DNA from 4 places in the Cellulosimicrobium sp. SL-1 genome. Region 4 is predicted to be linked to each of the others. Evidence: riboswitches for the same ligand, from Rfam matches in the RefSeq annotation. Region 4 holds a riboswitch; each other region holds the start of a gene.
What was found. Region 4 has a riboswitch for thiamine pyrophosphate ahead of GWJ10_RS17550 (thiamine ABC transporter substrate-binding protein). Riboswitches for the same ligand answer to the same signal wherever they lie in the genome.

Region 1 (5,347 bases), on a different contig from region 4:
CCGCGCCGACGGCGGCGAGCGCGGCGGTCGCGCGGGCGTCCATCGTGCGCGGGTCCGCCGCCCGGTTCTCGAGCGCGAACCGCAGCTCGTCGTCGACGCGGGCGAGACAGAGCTGGTCGCCCGGCCGCTGCTGGACGAGGCCGACGCGCGCGGCGAGCGCCGCCGGGGTCGTGTCGCGCGGGTCGACGCCCGTCACGCGCAGGTCGCCCGTGACCGACCCCGGGAGCGTGTGGGGCACGACGCCGACGAGCGCACGCAGCAGCGTGGACTTCCCGCAGCCCGAGGGGCCGAGCACGAGCAGCCCGGTGCCCGCGGGGACGGTGAGCGTGAGGTCGTCGAGCACGCGCGTGCCGTCGTGGCCCACGGTGACGGTCAGACCGGCGGCGGCGACGGCGTCGGGCACGTCGCAGGGCATGTCGCCGGGCACGGCGTCCGGCGTGACGTCCGGTGCGGCGGTCGGTGCCTCAGCCACGGCGGTCGGCCCCGATCGCGAAGGCGTCGAGCGCGCCGGTGCGGGCGAGGGCGTCGCCGAGGAGGCGCGCCGCGATCCCGCACAGCACGACGCACGAGACGACCTGCACGCCGAGCCGGAGCATCGCGTAGTCCTGCCCGAGCCAGCCGAACCGGACCGCGTTGAACGCGTACGTGACGAGCGCCGCGCTGACGCCCGACGCGACGAAGACCCACCAGCCGTAGCGGCGGTACCGGGTGAGGGCGAAGGGGATCTCGGCCCCAACGCCCTGGACGAGCCCGACGAGGACGAGCAGCGGGCCGGCGGGCGACGCGAGGAAGACCACCTCGACGAGCGCCGCGAGCGTCTCGGTGAGGATGCCGACGCCCGGCTTGCGCACGATGTACGTCGCGAGGGGGCCGACGACGATCCACGCGCCCGCGAGCACGTTGGCGGCGAGGTCCGCGAGCGGTCCCATGGCGAGCTGGAGCGGGGCCCAGAGCTGCACGAACGCCCAGTAGACGAACCCGAACACGACCCCCAGCACGGCGACGAGGACCGTCTCGTGGAGGGTGAGGCCGCGGCGACGGGCACGGCTCGGGGGAGCGGCGACGGCCTCGTGGAGACCAGGGGCGGGCCGCGCACCGTCGGGCACGCCGTCGGGCGTGGCGCCGGGTGTGGGGGTGGGCGGGGTCGCCCGGGGCGGTGTGGTGCGGGGCTCGGTCATGCGGTTCCCTCCGTCGGGCCCCCGGGGCGAGGGGTGCACGACGGCGCGCCACCGCCGCCCCCGCGCGGACGGCACGCGCGGGGCGCGGGCACGAGCGCGCAGGGGACGGTGACGTCGGCCCTGCTCCCTTCGCTGGTACGAACCAGATCAGGTTCCACGGGTCTGCAGGGGGGACGGGTGTCCGGCCTGCACTCTCAGCGCTCGTGCGCTCCCCGGGGGCGTTCGGCCCGACCCTAGGGCCTGGACGGCCGCCGGACAATCCCGGCGTCTCACCCACCGGGACGCCCGGCAGCCGTGAGAAGGTGACGGCGACGAGGCGCCCGCGCGGACCCGGGTACGGGCTCCGACCACGAGGAACGAGGCAGTGCGCATGACCCGAGACAACGACCCCGCCGCGGTCGCAGAGCTGGACCGCCTCGACGAGGCCGTGCGGAGCGCGCCCGCGGGCGACACGTCGGCGCAGATCGCGCTGTGGCGGCAGACGGTGCGCCTCGGCACGTGGTTCTTCATCGCGCGGGGGTCCGAGGACCAGCCTCGTCCGTACGCCGTCGCTGCGGACCAGGGGCCCATGATCTGCCTCTACAGCAGCGCCGCGCGCGCGGACGAGGCGGCCCGGGCGCTCGGTCTGGCGGACGACGAGACAGGCTCCGTGCCGCTGCTCGGGGTACCCGTGCCGGCGGCGATCGACTACGTCGCGTCCTTCGGCGCGGCCGGGGTCGTCGGTGTCGCGCTGGACCACCCGCGCATCGGCCACCACATCCCCCTCGGGAACCTGGCGCTGCTCAAGGCGTGGTCCGCCGACGGCTGACCCGCCCTTGACAGCGCGTTCGAACGTTTGTTCGAATAGCGCGATGCGGTGGGACGGACAGGCGCTCGGCGCGGACGACGGCGCGCTCCCCGGGCTGGAGCGGGTCGGCCTCGTCCGCAGCGTGCGCACGCCCGAGTTCGCGGGCATCACGTTCCACGAGGTCACGGCCAAGAGCGCGCTGTCCAAGGTGCCGGCGATGTCGCGCATGCCGTTCCGCTGGACCGTCAACCCGTACCGCGGGTGCAGCCACGCGTGCTCCTACTGCCTCGCGCCCGCCACGCCCGTGCTGCTGGCCGACGGCACGCAACGGCCGATCGGCGAGCTGCGTGTCGGCGACGAGATCGTCGGCACCGCTCCGCACGGCGCGTACCGGCGCTACGTGCGCACCCGGGTGCTCGACCGCTGGACCACCCGCAAGCGCGCCTACCGCGTGACCCTCGCCGACGGCACGCGCCTCGTCGCGAGCGGCGACCACCGGTTCCTCACCGAGCGCGGGTGGCGGCACGTCGTCGGCGGCACCGGGCACCGCGCCCGCCTGGCGCTCGGCGACGTGCTCGTCGGGCCGGGCGCCGCGGCGCTCGCGGACGGGCGGCCCGTCCTCGACGGCCAGGGCGTCACCGGCGGCGAGGCACTACGCGTCGACTCCCTGGAAGCACTCGACGGGCCGGGGGAGACGACGGCGCTGGTCGACATCACGACCGGCACGCGTGACTTCGTCGCCGCGGGGGTCGTGAGCCACAACTGTTTCGCCCGCCCCACGCACGAGTACCTCGACCTCGACGCGGGCGAGGACTTCGACCGGGAGGTCGTGGTCAAGGTCAACGTCGACGACGTGCTGCGCGCCGAGCTCGCCCGCCCGTCCTGGGCGCGCGAGGCCGTCGCGCTCGGCACCAACACCGACCCGTACCAGCGCGCCGAGGGTCGCTACCGCCTCATGCCCGGCATCATCGACGCGCTCGCCGGGTCGGGCACGCCGCTGTCCGTGCTGACCAAGGGCACGCTCCTGCGCCGCGACCTGCCGCTGCTCGTCGACGCAGCCTCGCGCGTCGAGGTCGGGATCGGCGTGTCCCTCGCGCTCCTGGACCCCGAGCTCCAGGCGAGCGTCGAGCCCGGCACGCCCTCGCCGCGCGCGCGGCTCGACCTCGTCCGCACGGTCCGGGAGGCCGGTCTGCCGTGCGGCGTCATGGTCGCCCCGGTGCTGCCGTGGCTCACCGACTCGACCCGCGCGCTCACCGACCTGCTCGACGCCGTCAAGGACGCGGGCGCGACGGGCGTCACGGTGCTGCCGCTGCACCTCAAGCCCGGCACTCGCGAGTGGTACATGGGCTGGCTCGCGCGCGAGCACCCGCGCCTCGTCCCCGGGTACGAGCGCGTGTACGCCCGCGGCACGTACGCCTCGACGGCGTACCGGTCCTGGCTGTGGGACCGGGTGCGGCCGATGCTCGAGGCACGCGGGTTCGGGGTCGCGGGCCACCGCGGCCCCGCGGGCGTCGAGGGCCGGTTCCGCCGCGGCGAACCCGGCGACCGGCACCGCCGGCCAGGGCCGCCGACGGACGGCGCCTACCCGGCCGGCAGCCTCGCCGTCGACCCGGCGCCGCAGGACGCGCGCGACGGCCACGGTGGTGCGCTCGCGGGCATGCCGGTGGACGGCGGCGGGCTCGACGTCGTCGGCGGGGGAGTGGAGCAGGTCCTGTTCTGACCTGTCTCAGGCGTCGGCGAGGCGCGCCGGGAAGCCGCCCGTCGCCACCGGTCCCCAGCGCGTGATCGTCAGCCGCACGAGCGACTTGCCCTGGGTGACCATCGCCGCGCGGTACTCGTCCCAGTCCGGGTGCTCGCCGCCGACGGCGCGGTAGTAGTCGACGAGCGGCTCGACCGACTCGGGCAGGTCGATCACCTCCGCCTCGCCGTCGACCTGCACCCACGGGTCGGAGAACCGCTCGCCCAGGGACAGCAGCGACGCGCGCGGGTCGCGGCGCACGTTGACCGCCTTGGCGCGCTCCGGGTACGTCGACACGACGACCCGACCCGCGTCGTCGACCCCGTACGTGACCGGGCTGAGCTGGGGACGGCCGTCGGCGCGGGTGGTGACGAGGACGCCGTCGTGCCGGGAGCGCAGGAACTCCTCGAGCTCGTCGCGCTCGACGCGCCGGTTCGTCGCGATGGTGCGTGCCACGGGTGACCCTCCTTCGTGCGGGCGGCGGGCCGGACGGCCCTGCCGCGGCCGGTCGGCCCGTGCGCCCGCGGGCGCGGCGCCGGTCCCGGCGGTGCCGCCACGGGACGTCGCGGCGGCACCGCCACGGTATCCGGTCGCCCCCGCCGGTCGAGAGCGGACCGTCGACCGCCTCCGGTCGGAGGTATCCGGTCGAGCCGCCCGCCCGCCCGCACTAGACTTCAGCGGACGCGCCCCCGCTCCGGGAGCGCGACCCCCCACCGCCCACCTGGAAGGAACCCTCCGTGCTGCGCACCCGAACGGCCGGCTCACTGCGGGCCGAGCACACCGGTCAGACCGTCACCCTCACGGGCTGGGTCGACCGTCGGCGCGATCACGGCGGCGTCGCCTTCATCGACCTGCGCGACGCCTCCGGCATCGCCCAGGTCGTCATCCGCGACGAGGCCGTCGCGCACCCGCTGCGCAACGAGTTCGTCCTCCAGGTCACGGGCGAGGTCTCGCGCCGCCCCGACGGGAACGAGAACCCGTCGCTGCCCACGGGCGAGATCGAGGTCGTCGCGACCGACGTCGTCGTGCTCAACACCTCCGAGGCCCTGCCGTTCCAGGTGTCGACGGCGCTCGCGGACACCGAGACGATCGGTGAGGAGGCGCGCCTCAAGCACCGCTACCTCGACCTGCGCCGGCCCGCCCCCGCGCACGCCCTGCGCCTGCGCGCCAAGGCGAACCAGGCCGCACGCCGCGTGCTCGACGCCGAGGAGTTCGTCGAGATCGAGACGCCGACGCTCACCCGCTCGACGCCCGAGGGTGCGCGCGACTTCCTCGTGCCCGCGCGCCTCGCGCCCGGCTCCTGGTACGCGCTGCCGCAGTCGCCCCAGCTGTTCAAGCAGCTCCTCATGGTCGCGGGCATGGAGCGCTACTACCAGATCGCGCGCTGCTACCGCGACGAGGACTTCCGTGCGGACCGCCAGCCGGAGTTCACGCAGCTCGACGTCGAGATGAGCTTCGTCGAGCAGGACGACGTCATCGCGCTCGCCGAGAAGATCCTCGTCGCGCTGTGGGAGCTCATCGGGTACACGATCCCGACGCCCATCCCGCGCATGACCTTCCACGACGCCATGCGGCTCTACGGGTCCGACAAGCCCGACCTGCGGTTCGGCAACCCCCTCGTCGAGCTCACGGACTACTTCCGGA
Region 2 (5,347 bases), on a different contig from region 4:
CGCGGCCCGGAAGGTGGGTCTGTGATGGCGAGCTACACGATCCCGACCGTGGTCGAGCGCACGCCGCTGGGCGAGCGCGCGTTCGACGTCTTCTCCCGCCTGCTGTCGGAGCGCATCGTGTTCCTCGGCACGGAGATCGACGACGGCGTCGCGAACGTCGTCATGGCGCAGCTCCTGCACCTGGAGTCGGACGCCCCGGACCAGGAGATCGGGCTGTACATCAACTCCCCGGGCGGCTCCGCGACCGCGCTCATGGCGATCTACGACACGATGCAGTTCGTCCGCTGCGACGTCTCGACCATCTGCATGGGCCAGGCGGCCTCCGCCGCGGCCGTCCTGCTCGCGGCGGGCACGCCGGGCAAGCGGTTCGTGCTGGAGCACTCGCGCGTCCTGCTGCACCAGCCGTCGGGCGGCGGGGAGGGCACGATCTCGGACCTGTCGATCCAGGCGGAGGAGATCCTCCGGATCCGGTCCGAGACGGAGGAGGTGCTGGCGCGGCACACGGGCCAGACCGTCGAGCGCCTGCGCGCCGACACCGACCGCGACCTCGTGCTCACCGCGCGCCAGGCCGTGGAGTACGGCGTCGCGGACGCCGTCGTCACCTCGCGCAAGCTCGCCGCGGCGGCGTGACGCCCGACCGCGGGGGCGACCCCGTGCCACGTCAGCCGCGTCGTCAGCCGCGTCGTCGGAACCACGACCGGCGGCGCGGCTCGGGGGTCGTCTCCGCGGGCGACGGCTCGGGCACGGCCGATTCCGGCGCCGCGGGCGCAGGCTCGGGCGCGGCCGGCTCGTCCGCCGGTGGCTCCGAGACGGTGAGCGCGGGCGCCGTCGGCTCCGAGGCGGCAGGGTCTGCCGTGGGCGGCTCCGACGCCGTGGGCTCCGACGCCGCGGCCTCGGGCTCCGCCGCTGCGGCCTCGGGCTCGGCGGCCAGGGGCGCGGCGGCCTCGGGCGCGGCGGTCCGTCGGGACGACGCGGAGATGCCGGCGATCCGCCCGCGCTCGTCGAACCGCACGGTCACGGTGCCGTCGGGCACGTCCAGCACGACGGCGCCGGTCCCGTCCGCGACGGCCGGCAGGCCGCGCGCGCTCGCGTAGGACGCGACGGCGCGCCGGTGGTCGACGACCGTGACGGACAGCAGCCCCTCGCTCAGCGTCCGCACGACGCGCGGCACGCTCGGGGCGGGCAGGGCGAGGTCGGCGTCGTCCAGAAGGAACCACGCCCGCGTGCCGCCGCCGACGGGGGCGCTGTAGTGGGCGGACGAGCCGGTCACGGCCTTGGCCGCGAGCGCGAGCCGGTGAGCGAGGTCGTCGGCCAGCGGGAGCTCCGGCTCGGCGGCCTCGCGCAGCCCGGTCCGGCGCGTGCTCTCGGCGGCGGTGAGCACGGCGTCGGGGAAGCCGTTGACGTTCTGCCACGCCCACATCCACGTGCCCGGCCCGGGCGCGGCCGTGCCGAGGAACTGAAGGCGGCACGTCGCGGTCCCGCCGTCGGGCGCGGTGAAGGTGAAGACCCCGGTGGTCAGGTCGGCGGCCCAGGCGTCGTCGCCGTGGAGGTCCGTCAGGTGGAGCTGGTGCTCGTGGGAGAGGAACGCGGCGTCGTCGACGAGGTCCTGGAGGGCCGGGACGTCCTGGGCTGCCGTGCCGTGCGCGGTCTGCGGCTCCGTCATGGACCGACGGTAGCGGCGCGCACCGCGCCCGGCCCCCGCACGACACGCGGTGCGACGGGGACCGTCGCTCAGGCCGCGAGGAGCAGGACGTCGCCGGCGCGCGCGGTCGGACGTCGGAGCGTCTCGGCGACGGGGAGGTCCCGCACGGGCTCGCCCGCCGGGGCGACGTGCCGTGGCGCGGAGAGGGCACCGCGCTCTCGCGCGGAGGACAGCACGCGGACGGGCGCGAGCGGCCGCAGCTCCTCGCCCGTGCGGGCGACGAGATCGACGAGGCGCAGGCCGAGGGCGCCGCACACGGCGGCGAGGACCTCGGACGACGCCTCCTTGCGCCCGCGCTCCACCTCGGACAGGTAGGCGGTGGAGACGCGCGCGGCGGCCGCGACGTCGACGAGCGTGCGCCCCTGCGCGAGCCGCGCCCGCCGCAGGATCCCCCCGATGACGTGGCGCAGGAGGGGCTCCGCCCGCCCGCCCGCCCGGGAGCGGGGGCTCGGCGTCGCCCCGTCCGGCACCACGTCCGGCAGCGTGCCCGGCACCGCGCTCGTCGCGTCCATGCGTTCACGCTACCCGCGGCCCACCCGGGTGCCGAGGCACCCGGGTGGGTATCTGCTGCTGGCGTAAGGCCGGGCGCACGACGCGAGCCGGCCGCGCGCCCGGCCGGACGGGTCACCAGCGCTCGAGCGACCAGGCCATCTGCCAGAAGCGGATCTCGTGGCGGCAGCTCAGCTCGAACGCGCGCTCCATGCGCGCGCGCTCCGCCTCGCCCGCGTCCGCGGCGAGCGCGTCGAGGCGTGCGCGCAGGTCCGTGAGGACGTCCTCGGTGCGCTCGGCCGCGTAGAACTGCCACCAGCCCGCGAGCGGGTGGTCGTCGCCGAGGGCGCCGGGCGTCGTCTCGCGCTCGCCGAGCCAGAAGCGCCGCGCGGACCAGATGTAGGTCCACGGGCACGGGAGCAGCGCGGCGAGCAGCACGCCGAGCGAGTCGCGGCCGGCCGCCGTCATGTGGTCCACGTAGGCCTGCGCGCTCGGCGCGAGGCGGTGCGTCTGCGCCTCCTCGTACGTCACGCCGAGGAAGTCGCACATCGCGTGGTGCGCGTGCGACTCGTCGTCGAGGAGGAAGCCGGCCTTGTCGTGGAAGTAGGCCGCCCACGACCGGTCGGGCGCGAGGGCCATGCCGAGGCCGTAGCAGCGCAGGTAGGCCGTGAGGTACTGGTGGTCCTGGCCCACGTAGTGGCGGACCGCGGCGGGCTCGACGGAGCCGTCGCGCAGCCCGGCCAGGAAGGGGTGGTCGTAGAACGTCTCGAAGAGGTCCGCGTACCGGCGGGCGAGGTCGGCGGTGAAGCCGGTCTCCTCCTGCCGGACGAGCGCGGTCGGGTCGTGCGCGAGGACAGGGTTCAGGGTGATGGCAGCAGGCGTCGTCATGCCCACGTTCCTCCGCTCGTGCTAGCGAGATCAGGTTCGACGGGTCCGGGCGGCCGTACCGCTCGTCTCAGTCCCTCGGCCCGGGCCGTGGCCCGGGCGGGACGCCCCGCGTGGTTCGCGCCGACCCTAGCAAGGACGGCGCCGGTGCGGGAGCCCTCGCCACGGTGTGGGAATATAGTTGTAGCGACAACAAGTTGGAGTAGACATGACCACGAGCACGCCGGGCGCGCCGACCGACCGCCTCCTGTCCCCGTCCACGAGCATGGACGCCGTCACGCTGCGCGTGGGCGACCTCGAGCTCATGACCTCGTACTACACAGGCGCGTTCGCCCTCGCCCCGCTCGAGGAGCGGTCGCGCGGCGCGGAGGTGCACCGTGTGCTGGGCCGCGGCCGCACACCCATGCTGCGCCTCGTGCACACGCCCGGGCTCCCGCCCGTCGACCCGCGCCAGGCCGGCCTGTTCCACACGGCCTTCCTGTTCGACGACGGCCCGAGCCTCGCCGCGACCGTCTACCGCGCCGCGCAGGACCGCCGCGGCACGTTCGTCGGGTCGAGCGACCACCTCGTCAGCGAGGCGTTCTACTTCACCGACCCCGAGGGCAACGGCGTCGAGCTCTACACCGACCGCCCCCGCGAGACCTGGGTGCGCGAGCACGGCCAGATCCTCATGACGACGACGTTCCTCGACCCGAACGCCTACCTGCGCACGCACCTCGACCAGGAGACGTTCGACGCCGGCCCCTCGCTCGCGGGCCGCGTCGGCCACGTGCACCTCCAGGTGGGCGACGTCGCGACCGCCCACGCCTTCTACGTCGACGCCGTCGGCTTCGAGGCGACGCTCACCGGGTACAGCGGGGCGCTCTTCGCGTCCGCCGGCGGGTACCACCACCACGTCGCGATGAACGTGTGGAACAGCGCGGGTGCCGGGCCCCGCGCCGCGAGCCTCGGGCTCGGCGACGTCGCCGTCACGGTGCCGGGCCGCGAGGACCTCGACGCGCTCGTCGCGCGCCTCCGCGCCCGCGGGCTGGAGCACGCGGACGACGGCCGCTCCGTCGTCGTGCACGACCCGTGGGGCACGCGCGTGACGCTGTCCGTCCCCGGCACCACGACCGAGGAGCTGCTCGCGCGCTGAGGCGCGGCGCCCCGGGCACGGGGCGCGCGCCCGGGGCACGAGGCGCACGATGGGAGGACCCGCCGAGCGCACCGAGGAGCGACCGTGTTCCGCAGCCTCTTCCCCGTCCTCACCGTGGCCGACCTCGACCGGTCCCTCGGCTTCTACCGCGACCTGCTGCGCGGGACGGTCGAGTACGCGTTCCCCGACGACGGCCCACCCGTCTACGTGAGCGTGCGCGTGGGCGGGTCGCCGCTCGGCCTCGGGCAGGGCGACCCGCCTCCGGCGGACACTCGCGTCGTGCTGTGGGTGTACGTCGACGACTGCGACCGCGCCGTCGAGCACCTCGCGGCCGCGGGCGTGCCCGTCCTGGAGCCGCCCGCGGACCAGCCGTGGGGCGAGCGCGTCGCGCGCGTGCAGGACCCGGACGGCACCGTCGTGATCCTCGGCCAGGAGGCCGCTCCCCCGGCCGAGCCGGAGGGGCCGACGGGGCTGTCCTAGCCCGGGGAGCCCTGGCGCCTCGGAGCCGACCGCCCGTCGGCATGGTGCCCCCACCGGGACTCGAACCCGGAACACGCCGGGTTTAAGCCGGCCGCCTCTGCCAGTTGGGCCATGGGGGCGCGGGCCGAATCTACCGCGCGCGCGGGGCTCCCCGGGCCCGTCGCCACGACGGCCGCCCGCTCGGACCCGGACGCGACGAGGGGCGAGCCGCACGCGCGGCTCGCCCCTCGTCGTCGGGCACGACGGCCGGGCCGGGGGCCCGGCCGCGGCCTCAGGAGGCCTTCGCCGCCGGCGTCCGGTCGTCGGCGTCGACGGTGCCCGCACCGGACTCCGCCGCGGCCGCCGAGCCCTGCGCGGTCTGCTTGACCGGGTCGCCGTCCTTCTTGGGCGGGACGGACGCGGCGCGGAACTCCGCGCGCGGGTCGTGCAGCGAGCCGAGCGACACGAGCTCGCGGCCCATGAGGAACTGGCCGATCCAGCCGATGAAGATGCGGATCTTGCGGTTCCCCGTCGGCATCGCCATGACGTGGTAGCTGCGGTGCATGAGCCACGCGAGCGTCCCGCGGAGCTTGAACACGCCGAACAGCTCCGCGACGCCCTTGTACAGGCCGAGCGACGCGACCGTACCGACGCTCTTGTGGCGGTACTCGACCGGC
Region 3 (5,347 bases), on a different contig from region 4:
CGACGTCGACGGGATCATGCGGTACGTGTCCTGGATCCCCTTCGCGCACGGCTGGATCTACGTCGTGTACCTCGTCACCGTGCTCGACCTGTGGACCAAGATGCGCTGGGGCTGGGGCCGCCTCGCGACGATGGTGTTCGCCGGCGTCGTGCCGGTCATGTCGTTCATCCTCGAGAAGAAGGTGCACGCCGAGGCCGACGCGAAGCTCGTCGCGCTGGAGGAGCAGTACGCGGCATGACCACGCCGCTCGCGCCCCTCGTCGCGCCCGGTCCCGAGCTCTCGACGCCGGAGCTCGAGCGCTACGCGCGCCACCTCGCGCTGCCGGGCGTCGGTACCGAGGGCCAGCGGCGGCTCGCGGCCGCGCGCGTGCTCGTCGTCGGCGCGGGCGGCCTCGGCAGCCCCGCGCTGCTCTACCTCGCCGCCGCGGGCGTCGGCACGATCGGCATCGTCGACGACGACGCCGTCGACACGTCCAACCTCCAGCGCCAGGTCATCCACGGCGGGTCGGACGTCGGACGTCGCAAGGTCGACTCCGCGCGCGAGAGCATCGCGGACGTCAACCCGCACGTCCAGGTCGTCGAGCACGCGCTGCGGCTCGACGCGGACAATGCGCTCGACGTGCTGCGCGGCTACGACGTCGTGCTCGACGGCGCCGACAACTTCCCGACCCGCTACCTCGTCTCCGACGCGGCCGAGGTCCTCGGCCTGCCCGTCGTCTGGGGCTCGATCTACCGCTTCCAGGGACAGGTCAGCGTCTTCTGGGCCGCGCCCCGGTTCGCCGTGCCCGACGACGCCCCGCACCCGGACGCCGCGGGTCCCGACCCCGCGGGGTCGGGGGAGCAGGGCCCGCGCGGGGTCACCTACCGCGACGTGTTCCCCGTCCCGCCGCCCCCGGGCGCGGCACCCGACTGCGCGACCGGCGGCGTGTTCGGCGCGATGTGCGGCACCGTCGGCTCCGTCATGGCGACCGAGGCGATCAAGCTCGTCACCGGCGCCGGCACCACGCTGCTGGGCCGCCTCGCCGTCTACGACGCCCTCGACCTCTCGTGGCGCCAGCTCATCGTGCGCGCCGACCCGACGCGCGAGCCCGTCACCGCGCTCCTGCCGGGCGACGACGCCTACGCCGCGTTCTGCGGGCTCCGGCCGGTGGCTCAGGCCGCGACGGTGTCCGGTGCCGGGGCGGGGCCGACCGGGGCGGCGGGGGCTGCGCCGCGGGACGTGTCCGCGCCCGACGCGGCCGCCCTGCTGCGGGCCGACGACGCCGCACCCTTCCTCCTCGACGTCCGCGAGGACTGGGAGGCGCAGGTGCGCCCGCTCCCCGGGGCGACGCTCGTCCCGAGCGGCGCGTTCCTCGGCGGCACGCAGGACCCCGGTGCCGCCGCGGCGCTCGCGGACCTGCCCGCCGACCGCCCGGTGCTCGTGGTGTGCGCGGTCGGCGGCCGGTCGGCCCGCGTCGCCGATGCCGCCCGCGCCGCGGGCCTCGACGCCCGCTCCGTCGTCGGCGGCGTCCAGGCCCTCCTCGACGCCCTGAAGACCCCCACCCTCTAGCCCCTGCACGTCGACCAGGTGGTCGTGGCGCGTCCTGGTCGACGGACGAGCCGGAATGGCCTGCTCGGCCCGCCGGGACGGCCTGGTGGACGGGGTCAGAGGGCCAGGTCCAGGCGGCCTTGCGGGGACGAGCTCGCCAGGGCGCCCTCGCGGCGGGGGATGCGCCCGGCGCCCGCGGCGAGCCGGCCCGACTCGACGGCGAGGCGCATCGCGCGGGCCATGCGGACCGGGTCGGCGGCGCGCGTGACGGCCGTCGCGAGGAGCACGCCGTCGCAGCCGAGCTCCATGGCGAGCGTGGCGTCGGACGCCGTGCCGATCCCCGCGTCGAGGATGACGGGCACCCGGGCCGCGGCGGCGATCGCCTCGATGTTGCGCGGGTTGAGGATGCCGAGCCCCGTGCCGATGGGTGCCCCGAGGGGCATGACGGCGGCGCAGCCGACGTCCTCCAGCCGGCGCGCGAGGATCGGGTCGTCGTTCGTGTAGGGCAGCACGACGAACCCGTCGCGCACGAGCTGGTCGGCCGCCTCGACGAGGCCGACCGGGTCGGGCAGGAGGGTCACGTCGTCGGCGATCACCTCGAGCTTGACCCACTCGGTGCCGCACGCCTCGCGCGCGAGGTGCGCGGTGAGGACGGCCTCCCGCACGGAGAAGCATCCGGCGGTGTTGGGCAGCGCGCGGATGCCGAGGCGGGCGAGCAGCGCCCAGATCCCCGCGTCGGGGCTCGCGTCCCCGCCGGCGCGGACGGCGACGCGTCGCATCGCGACGGTCGTCAGGGCGGTGCCCGACGCGACGAGCGCGTCCTCGAGCGTGAGCAGGTTCGCGGCCCCGCCGGTGCCCATGACGAGGCGCGACCCGATCGGGGTGCCGGCGACGACGAGCGGGTCGTCGGCGTCGGCCGGGCCGCTCGCGGTGGCGGGGGAGACGTCGGTCGTGGTCATGGGTCCTCCTCAGCCGCCCTGGACGGCGGTGACGATCTCGATGCGGTCCCCGGGCGCGACGACGGTCGTCGCCCAGGCGCCGCGCGGCACGACGGCGTCCCCGACGGCCACCGCGACGCCCTGCGGCGTGCCGTCGGCGACGTAGGCGGGGACGAGCGCGGCGACGAGCCGCTCCAGGTCGACGTCGCCGTCGAGCGGGTACGGCTCGCCGTTGACGAGCGCGGTGGGTGCGGGTGCGGTCACGGGTCTCACCTCGGTGTCGTGGCGGTGCGGGCGAAGCGGTCGGTCCGGGCGGTGGCGAGGGCGGTCGCGACGTCGTCCCTGGGCTCGGTCCCGCCCAGGCCGGAGAGCCCGCCGAGCCCGGCGACGACGGCGTCGGCCGTGAGCGGGGCGAGCAGGATGCCGTTGCGGCCGTGGCCCGTCGCGAGGTGCAGCCCCGGGACGTCCGTCGGCCCGACGAGCGGGAGGTTGTCCGGGGTCGCGGGACGCCCCCGCGGCGTCACCTCGACCAGCGCGGCCTCGTCGATCCCCGGCAGGAGGGCGCGCGCGTCCCGCAGGAGCGCGAAGACCCCGCCGGCGGTGGCGCGGCGGTCGTCCGGGTTCTCCTCGGTGGTCGCCCCGACGACGACCTCCCGGTGACCCGCGCGCGGCCCCGCCGGCTCGGCGTCGCGCGGCACGACGTACACCGGCCGGCCCTGCACGAGCCCGCGCACGACGTGCTCCAGCGCGAGGTCCGGGCCGGCGTCGAGCCGCAGCGTCTGACCCTTCACCGGGCGCGTGGGCACGACGACGCCCGGCACGTCCGCGAGGAGGGCGCCCGACTGCCAGCCCGCCGCGACGACGACCGCACCCGCGCGGTGGAGCCGGCCGGCGTCGTCGTGCACGCCGACCACGCGCCCGGCATCGAGCACGAGCCGGGTCGCGGACGCGCGGACGACGCGCGCCCCGGTGGCCGAGCCCGCACCCGCGGCGTCGCGCCCGCCGACCGCCGAGAGCAGCGCGGCGTGCGTCGCGCGCGGGTCGACCGCGTGGTCCGCGGGGGCCCACGCCGCCCCGGCGACGCGCGGGCCAAGGTACGGCTCGCGGCGGCGCGCGTCGGCGACGGTGAGCTCGTGCGACGCGAGACCGTGCGCGGCGTGCAGCGCGAGGACGCGGCGGAGCAGCGCGAGGTCGTCCGCGTCGTAGGCGAGGGTGAGCGTCCCGGCGGTCCGCAGCCCGACGTCCGCCCCCGTCGCCGCGCGCAGGTCCGCGGCGAACGCCGGCCACGCCGCGGCGGCCGCGAGGTGGAGCCGCAGGGCGGCCTCCTCCCCGAAGTCGGCCTCGGTCACCGGCGCCAGCATCCCCGCGGCGGCATGCGTCGCGCCCGCGCCCGGCGCCGGGTCGAGCACCGTGACGGTCAGGCTCGCGCGCGCCGCGCGCCACGCGACGGCGAGACCCACGATCCCGCCCCCCGCGACGACGATGTCACGCGCGCCGTCGGGCACGACGGAGCCACCCGCGGACGGGTGGACGGACAGGCTCATGTGCGCTCCCTTCGCTGGCATGACCCAGATCAGGTTCGACGGTCGGCGGCGACGCCCTCTCAGCCCCGTGCGGGGCTCCCGTGCTGTCGGCCACAGTACCTCCTGCCGTGGGCCAGCCGAGGTTAGGCTCCTGCGGGTGAGCTCCGAGACCTCCACCACCCCGGCCTCTCCCGCCCCGTCGGCGGCGGACGCCGCACGCGCCCGGCTCGCCGACGCGCGGCTCTACCTCTGCACGGACGCGCGCGAGGAGCGCGGCGACCTCGAGGACTTCCTGCGGGCGGCGCTCGCGGGCGGGGTGGACGTCGTGCAGCTCCGCGACAAGACGCTCGACGTCGCGCGGGAGCTCGAGCTCCAGGAGCTCGTCGCGCGCGTCGCGACGGAGCACGGCGCGCTGTGGGCCGTGAACGACCGGGCGGACGTGGCGTCGGTCACGGGCGCGCCGGTCGTGCACATGGGCCAGGGCGACCTGCCGGTCCCGGCCGTGCGGGCGCTGCTCGGCGCGGGGCCCGTGCTCGGCCGGTCCACGCACTCGGCCGCGCAGGCGGCCGCGGCGGAGGCCGACCCGGCGGTGGACTACTTCTGCGTGGGCCCGCTGTGGGCGACCCCGACGAAGCCGGGGCGGGCCGCCGTCGGCCTGGACCTGCTGCGCGACGTCGCGGCGACCCGGCCCGCGACGCCGTGGTTCGCGATCGGCGGGATCGACGCGGACCGGCTCGACGCGGTCCTCGACGCGGGCGCGACCCGGATCGTGGTGGTGCGCGCGATCACGGCGGCGAGCGACCCGGAGGCGGCCGCCCGCGCCCTGCGCGAGCGCGTCGCGGCGCGCGCCGAGGTGCGCACCGACGCCTGAGACGCGGGACGAGCCCCGCCGCACGGCGACTATCCTGGACGGGTGACGTCACCCGCCACCGCTCCCGACACCCCCACCACCGCCGAGGTGGCCTCGACCCCGCGGCCCGTGCTCGTCGTCGACTTCGGCGCCCAGTACGCGCAGCTCATCGCGCGCCGCGTGCGCGAGGCCAAGGTCTACTCCGAGATCGTGCCGCACACCTTCACGGTCGAGCAGATGCTCGCCAAGGACCCAGCCGCGATCATCCTCTCGGGCGGTCCCTCGTCCGTGTACGCCACGGGTGCCCCGTTCGTCGACCCGGCGCTGTTCGAGGCCGGCGTGCCCGTCATGGGCATCTGCTACGGCTTCCAGGCCATGGCGAAGGCCCTCGGCGGCGAGGTCGCCCAGACGGGCCTGCGCGAGTACGGCGGCACCGAGGTCGAGGTGTGCGCCGCGGGCGTGCTGCTCGACGGCACGCCGCAGAACCAGACCACGTGGATGAGCCACGG
Region 4 (5,347 bases):
CGCGGTGAGCGCTGCGGGCGCGAGGTCGCCCGTCGGGCGGCCGTCGCGCCACAGGCGGAGCGGGTGGGCGGACGACGCCGACGACGACAGGTTGAGCGCGCGCTCGCGCCGGGCCCGCGTGCGGTTCGCGACCGTGAGCGCCGCCGCGACGACCACGAGCTGCACGACCGACAGCACCGCGGCGGTGCGCAGGTCGAGGAACTGCGTGGTCTGGATCCAGATCTCCGTCTCGATCGTCCCGTAGCGGATGCCGCCGAGCACGAGCACGACGCCGAACGCCGTCGCGCAGAAGAGGAAGACGATCGACGCGGCGCTCGCGATCGCGGGCGTGAGCGCCGGGAGCGTCACGGTGCGGAACGCGCGCCACGGCGTCGCGCCGAGGGCGCGCGCCGCCTGCTCGGCGCGCGGGTCGAGGTGCTCCCAGAGCCCGCCGACCGTGCGCACCACGACGGAGTAGTTGAAGAACACGAGCGCGACGACGATCGCGGCGAACGTCTCGTCGAGCCGCAGGAACCCGAGCGGGCCGCCCTGCACGAGCAGCGACCGGAACGCGACGCCGACGACGACGGTCGGGAGCACGAACGGCACCGTGACGAGCGCGCGCACGACCCGCCGACCGGGGAACCGGCACCGGTACAGCACGTACGCGCCGGGCACGCCGAGCAGCAGCGACAGCGCCGTGCCGAGCACGGCCTGCCAGAGCGTGAGGCCGACGATCCGCCACGTGCGGGGCTCGGAGAAGACCTCCGCGAACCCCGAGAGGTCGAGGCCGCCGTCGTCCCCGACGAACCCGCGCGCCACGAGCGTGACGACCGGCCACGCGAAGAACACCCCGAGGAACGCGAGCGGCACCGCCGCCGCCAGACCCCACAGCACCCCGCGCCCGACGCCGCCCCGCCGGACCGCCCGACCCCTCACCACGGCTCTACCTCGGGAAACCACGGTTCTCCCCTGCGCGACCACGGCTCTACCCCGCGAGGTAGAGCCGTGGTCGCCGGGGGACCGGGGGTCAGTCGACGACCGTCGCCGTCCATGCCTTGATCCACTCGTCGCGGTGCGCCGCGACGTCGGCGGGCGCGACCTCGAAGGGCTCGTCGGCGAGCGGCGCGAACTCGGCCCAGCCGTCGGGCAGCGCGACGGAGTCGTCGGCCGGGTACATGTACATCTGGTCGGCGACGTCGGCCTGGAACGTCTCGCTCACGAGGAAGTCGAGGAGCTGCTGTGCGCCCTCGGGGTTCTTCGCGTTCGCGAGCACGCCCGCGTACTCGACCTGGCGGAAGCACGTGTCGAGCAGCGCGCCCGTGGTCGACGCGGAGCCGTCCTCGGTGAGCGTGAACGCGGGCGACGTCGAGTACGACAGCACGAGCGGGCGCGGCCCCGCGCCCTCCGAGCCGGAGAAGTCCACGTAGTACGCGTCGGACCAGCCGTCGACGACCTTCACGCCGTTGGCGCGCAGGTCCGCCCAGTAGTCCTCCCAGCCGTCCTCGCCGAACGCCCCGACGGTCGCGAGGAGGAACGCGAGGCCCGGCGACGACGTCGCGGGGTTGGTCACGACGAGGAGGTCCCGGTACTCGGGCTTCGCCAGGTCCTCCAGCGTCACGGGCTCGGGGATCCCCGCGTCGGCGAACCACGCGTGGTCCACGTTGACGCACACGTCCCCGAGGTCGACGGCGGTGAGCTCGCCGCCGTCGCCGACCGCGTACGACGCGGCGGACTCCGAGACGTCCGCGGGCGTGTACGGCTCGAGGACGCCCTCGTCGATCGCGCGCGACGCGAAGGTGTTGTCGATCCCGAACACGACGTCGCCGAGGGGCGAGTCCTTCGTGAGGATCAGCTGGTTGACCAGCGCGCCCCCGTCGCCGGGCGCGACCTGCTCGACGGTGAGCCCGCTCTCCTCCTCGAACGCGGCGAGCACGTCGTCGCTCACCGCGAAGGAGTCGTGGGTCACCAGCGTGACCGTGCCCCCGATGCCCGACGACGCGTCGTCGCCCCCGGCGCCGTCACCACCCGAGCAGGCCGCGAGGGCGAGGAGCGCGAGCGTCGCGCCCACGCCGGTCGCGAGGGCCCGGCCGCGGCGGGCGACGGTGGTCGTGTGCTGCATGTGTCCTCCCTGGACGTTCAGGAGGGGTCCACCGGCCCGACGAGCCGTGCGCCGGGTGAGCGCGACGGACCGCGCGAGCAGGTGATCGAGATTCCCGACTTCCTCCACCGGTGCTAACCGGATCAGGTTCGAGGGTCTGCGGTGGTCCGCACTCTCAGCTCCTCCAGGAGCTCCCCTGTCGTTCACCGCGAGCCTACACCGGCCCCTCACCCGGAGACTCCCCTGAGAGAACCCTGAGCACCGGCGACCGCGGACCAGGGGCGGTTCGGGGCCCGCCCCCGATGCCGCGGGCACGCGCGCCGCGGGAGGGTCGGTACGGCCGCCGGGAGCCCCGGCGGCCACCACAGGACGGCGCCGCCCGGCGAGCCACGACGCTCCCGCGCAGCGGCACGACGAGAGGACGGACGAGGACGTGACGACGACAGGTGCGGCACAGCGGAGCACCCCGCGCGAGGGCCCGCCCACTGAGGGCGCTGAGGGCGCTCAGGGCGCTGCGCGACCCGCGATCGCGACCGCGCGCGGGCTGGTGAAGACGTACGGGCGCGGCGAGGCCGCGGTGCGTGCGCTCGACGGCGTGGACGTCGACCTCGAGCGGGGGCGCCTGACCGCGATCATGGGCCCGTCCGGCTCGGGCAAGTCGACGCTCCTGCACTGCCTCGCGGGGCTCGACTCCCCCACGGCGGGGACCGTCGTCGTCGACGGAGAGACCGTCTCCGCCATGAGCGAGCGCCGGCTGACGCGCCTGCGGCGGACGCGCCTGGGGTTCGTCTTCCAGTCGTTCAACCTCGTGCCGACGCTCACGGCGGAGGAGAACATCGTGCTGCCGCTCGCGATCGCGCGGCGGCCCGTCGACCGGGAGTGGTTCGACCGCGTGGTCGACGCCGTGGGCCTGCGCCCCCGGCTGGGGCATCGGCCCGCCGAGCTGTCGGGCGGGCAGCAGCAGCGGGTCGCGTGCGCGCGGGCGCTCGTGTCGCGTCCCGCGATCGTGCTCGCGGACGAGCCGACGGGGAACCTCGACTCCCGCGCCGCCGCGGAGGTCCTCGGCTTCCTGCGCGCGTCCGTGGACGACCTCGGCCAGTCCGTCGCGATGGTCACGCACGACCCGACCGCCGCGTCGTACGCCCACCGGGTGCTCTTCCTCGCGGACGGCCGCCTCGTGACCGAGCTCCACGACCCCACGCCGCAGGCGGTCCTCGACACGCTGGGCTCCCTCACGCCCGCCGCGCCGTCACCGGCGCACGCCACCCCGGCACCGACGACGGCGGCCGCCTGATGATGGGCCGGATCGCGCTGCGCGGCGTGCGCGCGCACGGCGCGCAGCTCGTCCTCTCGGTCCTCGCCGTGACGATCGGCGTCGCGTTCGTGACCGGCACGTTCGCGCTGCGCGCGATGCTCGCGACCACGTTCGACGGCATCGTCGCCTCGTCGGTCCAGGCGGACGCGTACGTGCGCGGCGCGTCCCCCGCCGGGGACGCGCTCACGTCGGCGTCCGCCCAGGTCGGCGGCGCGCGCAGCCTCGTCCCGGCGGACCTGGCGCACGACCTCGGCGCGCGCGACGACGTCGCGCTCGCGCTCCCCGAGGTGAGCGGTCCCGCGGTGCTCGTGGGCGCGGACGGGACCGCGGTCCTCGGCAGCCAGGCGCCAAGCATCGGCGTCGCCTACGACCCCCGCGACCCCGGCCCCCAGGTGGTCGACGGCCGCGCGCCCCGCGACGGCGGCGAGGTCGCGCTCGAGTCGGCGACGCTCGCGGCGTCGGGCCTCGCGGTGGGCGGCACGACCGACGTCGTGCTGGGCGACGCCGTGCGGCCCGTGCGCGTGGTCGGCGAGGTCTCGCTGTCCGCGCCGATGGCGGGCGCGACGATCGTCCTGCTCGACGCCGGGACCGCCGCCGCGACGTACGCGCCCGACGACCTCGTCCCGTCGGTCGCGCTGTACGCGGCCGACGACGTCTCCCCGGAGGCGCTGCGGGACGCCGTCGCGACCGCGCTCCCCGCGGGCGCCGAGGCGCTGACGGGGGCGGAGCTGCGCGCCGAGACGAGCGAGGCGATCACCGACCAGCTCGGGTTCGTCTCGACGTTCCTGCTGGTGTTCGCCGCGCTCGCGCTGTTCGTCGGCACGTTCATCATCACCACCACGTTCTCGATGCACGTCCGACGCCGCACGCGCGAGCTCGCGCTCCTGCGCGCGGTGGGCGCGTCGCCCGGGCAGGTGTTCGGCTCCGTGGTGGGGCAGGCGGCGGTCGTCGGGGCCGTGGGCGCGCTGCTCGGCGTCGGGGCCGGGTTCGGCCTCGCGGAGCTCGCCCGCAGCGGGCTCGGCGCCGTCGGCATGGAGCTCTCCGGCTCGCTGCCCGTCACGGCCACGGGGGTCGCCGTCCCGCTCGTGGTCGGCGTCGTCGTGTCGGTGCTCGCCGCCGCCCTGCCCGCGCGGCACGCCGCGCTCGTGCGCCCGGTGGAGGCGATGCGCGCCGACGTCGTCCGGCCCGCCGGGACGGGGCGGGCCCGTGCCGCCGCCGGGACCCTCGCGCTGCTCGCGGGCGTGGGGCTCGTCGTCGCGGCGGCCGTGGTCGGCAGCGGGGGCGCGCCCCTCCTCGGCCTGGGCGCGGCCGGCGTCGTCGCGGGCGTGCTCCTCCTCGCCCCGCTCGCGGTCGGCCCGGTGCTGACCGTCCTCGCCGCGCCGTTCGTCGCGCTGGTCCGCCCGCTCGGCGGTCTCGCGCGCGGCAACGTCACGCGCCAGCCGCGGCGGACCGCGGCGACCGCGGGCGCGCTCGTCGTCGGGATGGCGCTCGTCTCGACGACGTCCGTCCTCGCGCTGTCCACCCGCGTCTCCGTGCAGGACATCGTCGACCAGGAGACCGCGGCCGACCTCGTCGTCCGCTCGGCGATGCCGTACCTGCCCGACGGGGTCGCGGGCGACGTCCGCGCCGTGCCCGGCGTCGCGGCGGTCGACGTCACGACGTACGGGCAGGTCGTCGTCGACGGCGAGCCGCAGCTCGTCGTCGGGTTCCCCGCCGAGGGCTTCGGGCGCTCCGTACGCACGACCGCGACCGAGGGCGACCTCGCCGCGTACGCGCGGGGCGAGGCCGCCGTCATGGCGGACGCGCTCGACGAGCACGGCTGGGCCCTGGGCGACGTCCTGACGCTCGCCGACCCGGCACGGCCCGACCTCCCGGCCCGGGAGGTGCGCATCGGCGCGGTGGTCGACTCGCACGCGTTCTCCGTCGACCTGCTCCTGCCGCCCGACGTGGCG

Region 1: it holds a riboswitch for thiamine pyrophosphate, as region 4 does, so the genes downstream of both, GWJ10_RS12755 (ECF transporter S component) here and GWJ10_RS17550 (thiamine ABC transporter substrate-binding protein) in region 4, are expected to answer to the same signal.
Region 2: it holds a riboswitch for thiamine pyrophosphate, as region 4 does, so the genes downstream of both, GWJ10_RS14320 (TenA family protein) here and GWJ10_RS17550 (thiamine ABC transporter substrate-binding protein) in region 4, are expected to answer to the same signal.
Region 3: it holds a riboswitch for thiamine pyrophosphate, as region 4 does, so the genes downstream of both, thiO (glycine oxidase ThiO) here and GWJ10_RS17550 (thiamine ABC transporter substrate-binding protein) in region 4, are expected to answer to the same signal.

The regions. Positions count from the first base shown of each region.
Region 1 is NZ_JAACJC010000007.1:161,431-166,777, forward strand. Features, by position in the region: gene GWJ10_RS12750 (ABC transporter ATP-binding protein) at 1-472, opposite strand, end outside; gene GWJ10_RS12755 (ECF transporter S component) at 465-1,178, opposite strand; TPP riboswitch at 1,284-1,403, opposite strand; gene GWJ10_RS12760 (hypothetical protein) at 1,549-1,986, shown strand; gene GWJ10_RS12765 (Rv2578c family radical SAM protein) at 2,030-3,685, shown strand; gene GWJ10_RS12770 (PPOX class F420-dependent oxidoreductase) at 3,692-4,159, opposite strand; gene aspS (aspartate--tRNA ligase) at 4,441-5,347, shown strand, end outside.
Region 2 is NZ_JAACJC010000008.1:246,920-252,266, reverse strand. Features, by position in the region: gene GWJ10_RS14340 (ATP-dependent Clp protease proteolytic subunit) at 1-25, shown strand, start outside; gene GWJ10_RS14335 (ATP-dependent Clp protease proteolytic subunit) at 25-630, shown strand; gene GWJ10_RS14330 (DUF6882 domain-containing protein) at 674-1,663, opposite strand; gene GWJ10_RS20025 (helix-turn-helix transcriptional regulator) at 1,732-2,214, opposite strand; gene GWJ10_RS14320 (TenA family protein) at 2,327-3,079, opposite strand; TPP riboswitch at 3,070-3,198, opposite strand; gene GWJ10_RS14315 (VOC family protein) at 3,285-4,211, shown strand; gene GWJ10_RS14310 (VOC family protein) at 4,296-4,691, shown strand; tRNA gene GWJ10_RS14305 (tRNA-Leu) at 4,734-4,810, opposite strand; gene GWJ10_RS14300 (NAD(P)/FAD-dependent oxidoreductase) at 4,963-5,347, opposite strand, start outside.
Region 3 is NZ_JAACJC010000001.1:152,422-157,768, forward strand. Features, by position in the region: gene GWJ10_RS00730 (DUF3817 domain-containing protein) at 1-238, shown strand, start outside; gene GWJ10_RS00735 (ThiF family adenylyltransferase) at 235-1,548, shown strand; gene GWJ10_RS00740 (thiazole synthase) at 1,644-2,486, opposite strand; gene thiS (sulfur carrier protein ThiS) at 2,496-2,729, opposite strand; gene thiO (glycine oxidase ThiO) at 2,735-4,009, opposite strand; TPP riboswitch at 3,999-4,101, opposite strand; gene thiE (thiamine phosphate synthase) at 4,146-4,859, shown strand; gene guaA (glutamine-hydrolyzing GMP synthase) at 4,902-5,347, shown strand, end outside.
Region 4 is NZ_JAACJC010000012.1:32,030-37,376, forward strand. Features, by position in the region: gene GWJ10_RS17545 (iron ABC transporter permease) at 1-921, opposite strand, end outside; gene GWJ10_RS17550 (thiamine ABC transporter substrate-binding protein) at 1,010-2,101, opposite strand; TPP riboswitch at 2,184-2,288, opposite strand; gene GWJ10_RS17555 (ABC transporter ATP-binding protein) at 2,607-3,374, shown strand; gene GWJ10_RS17560 (ABC transporter permease) at 3,374-5,347, shown strand, end outside.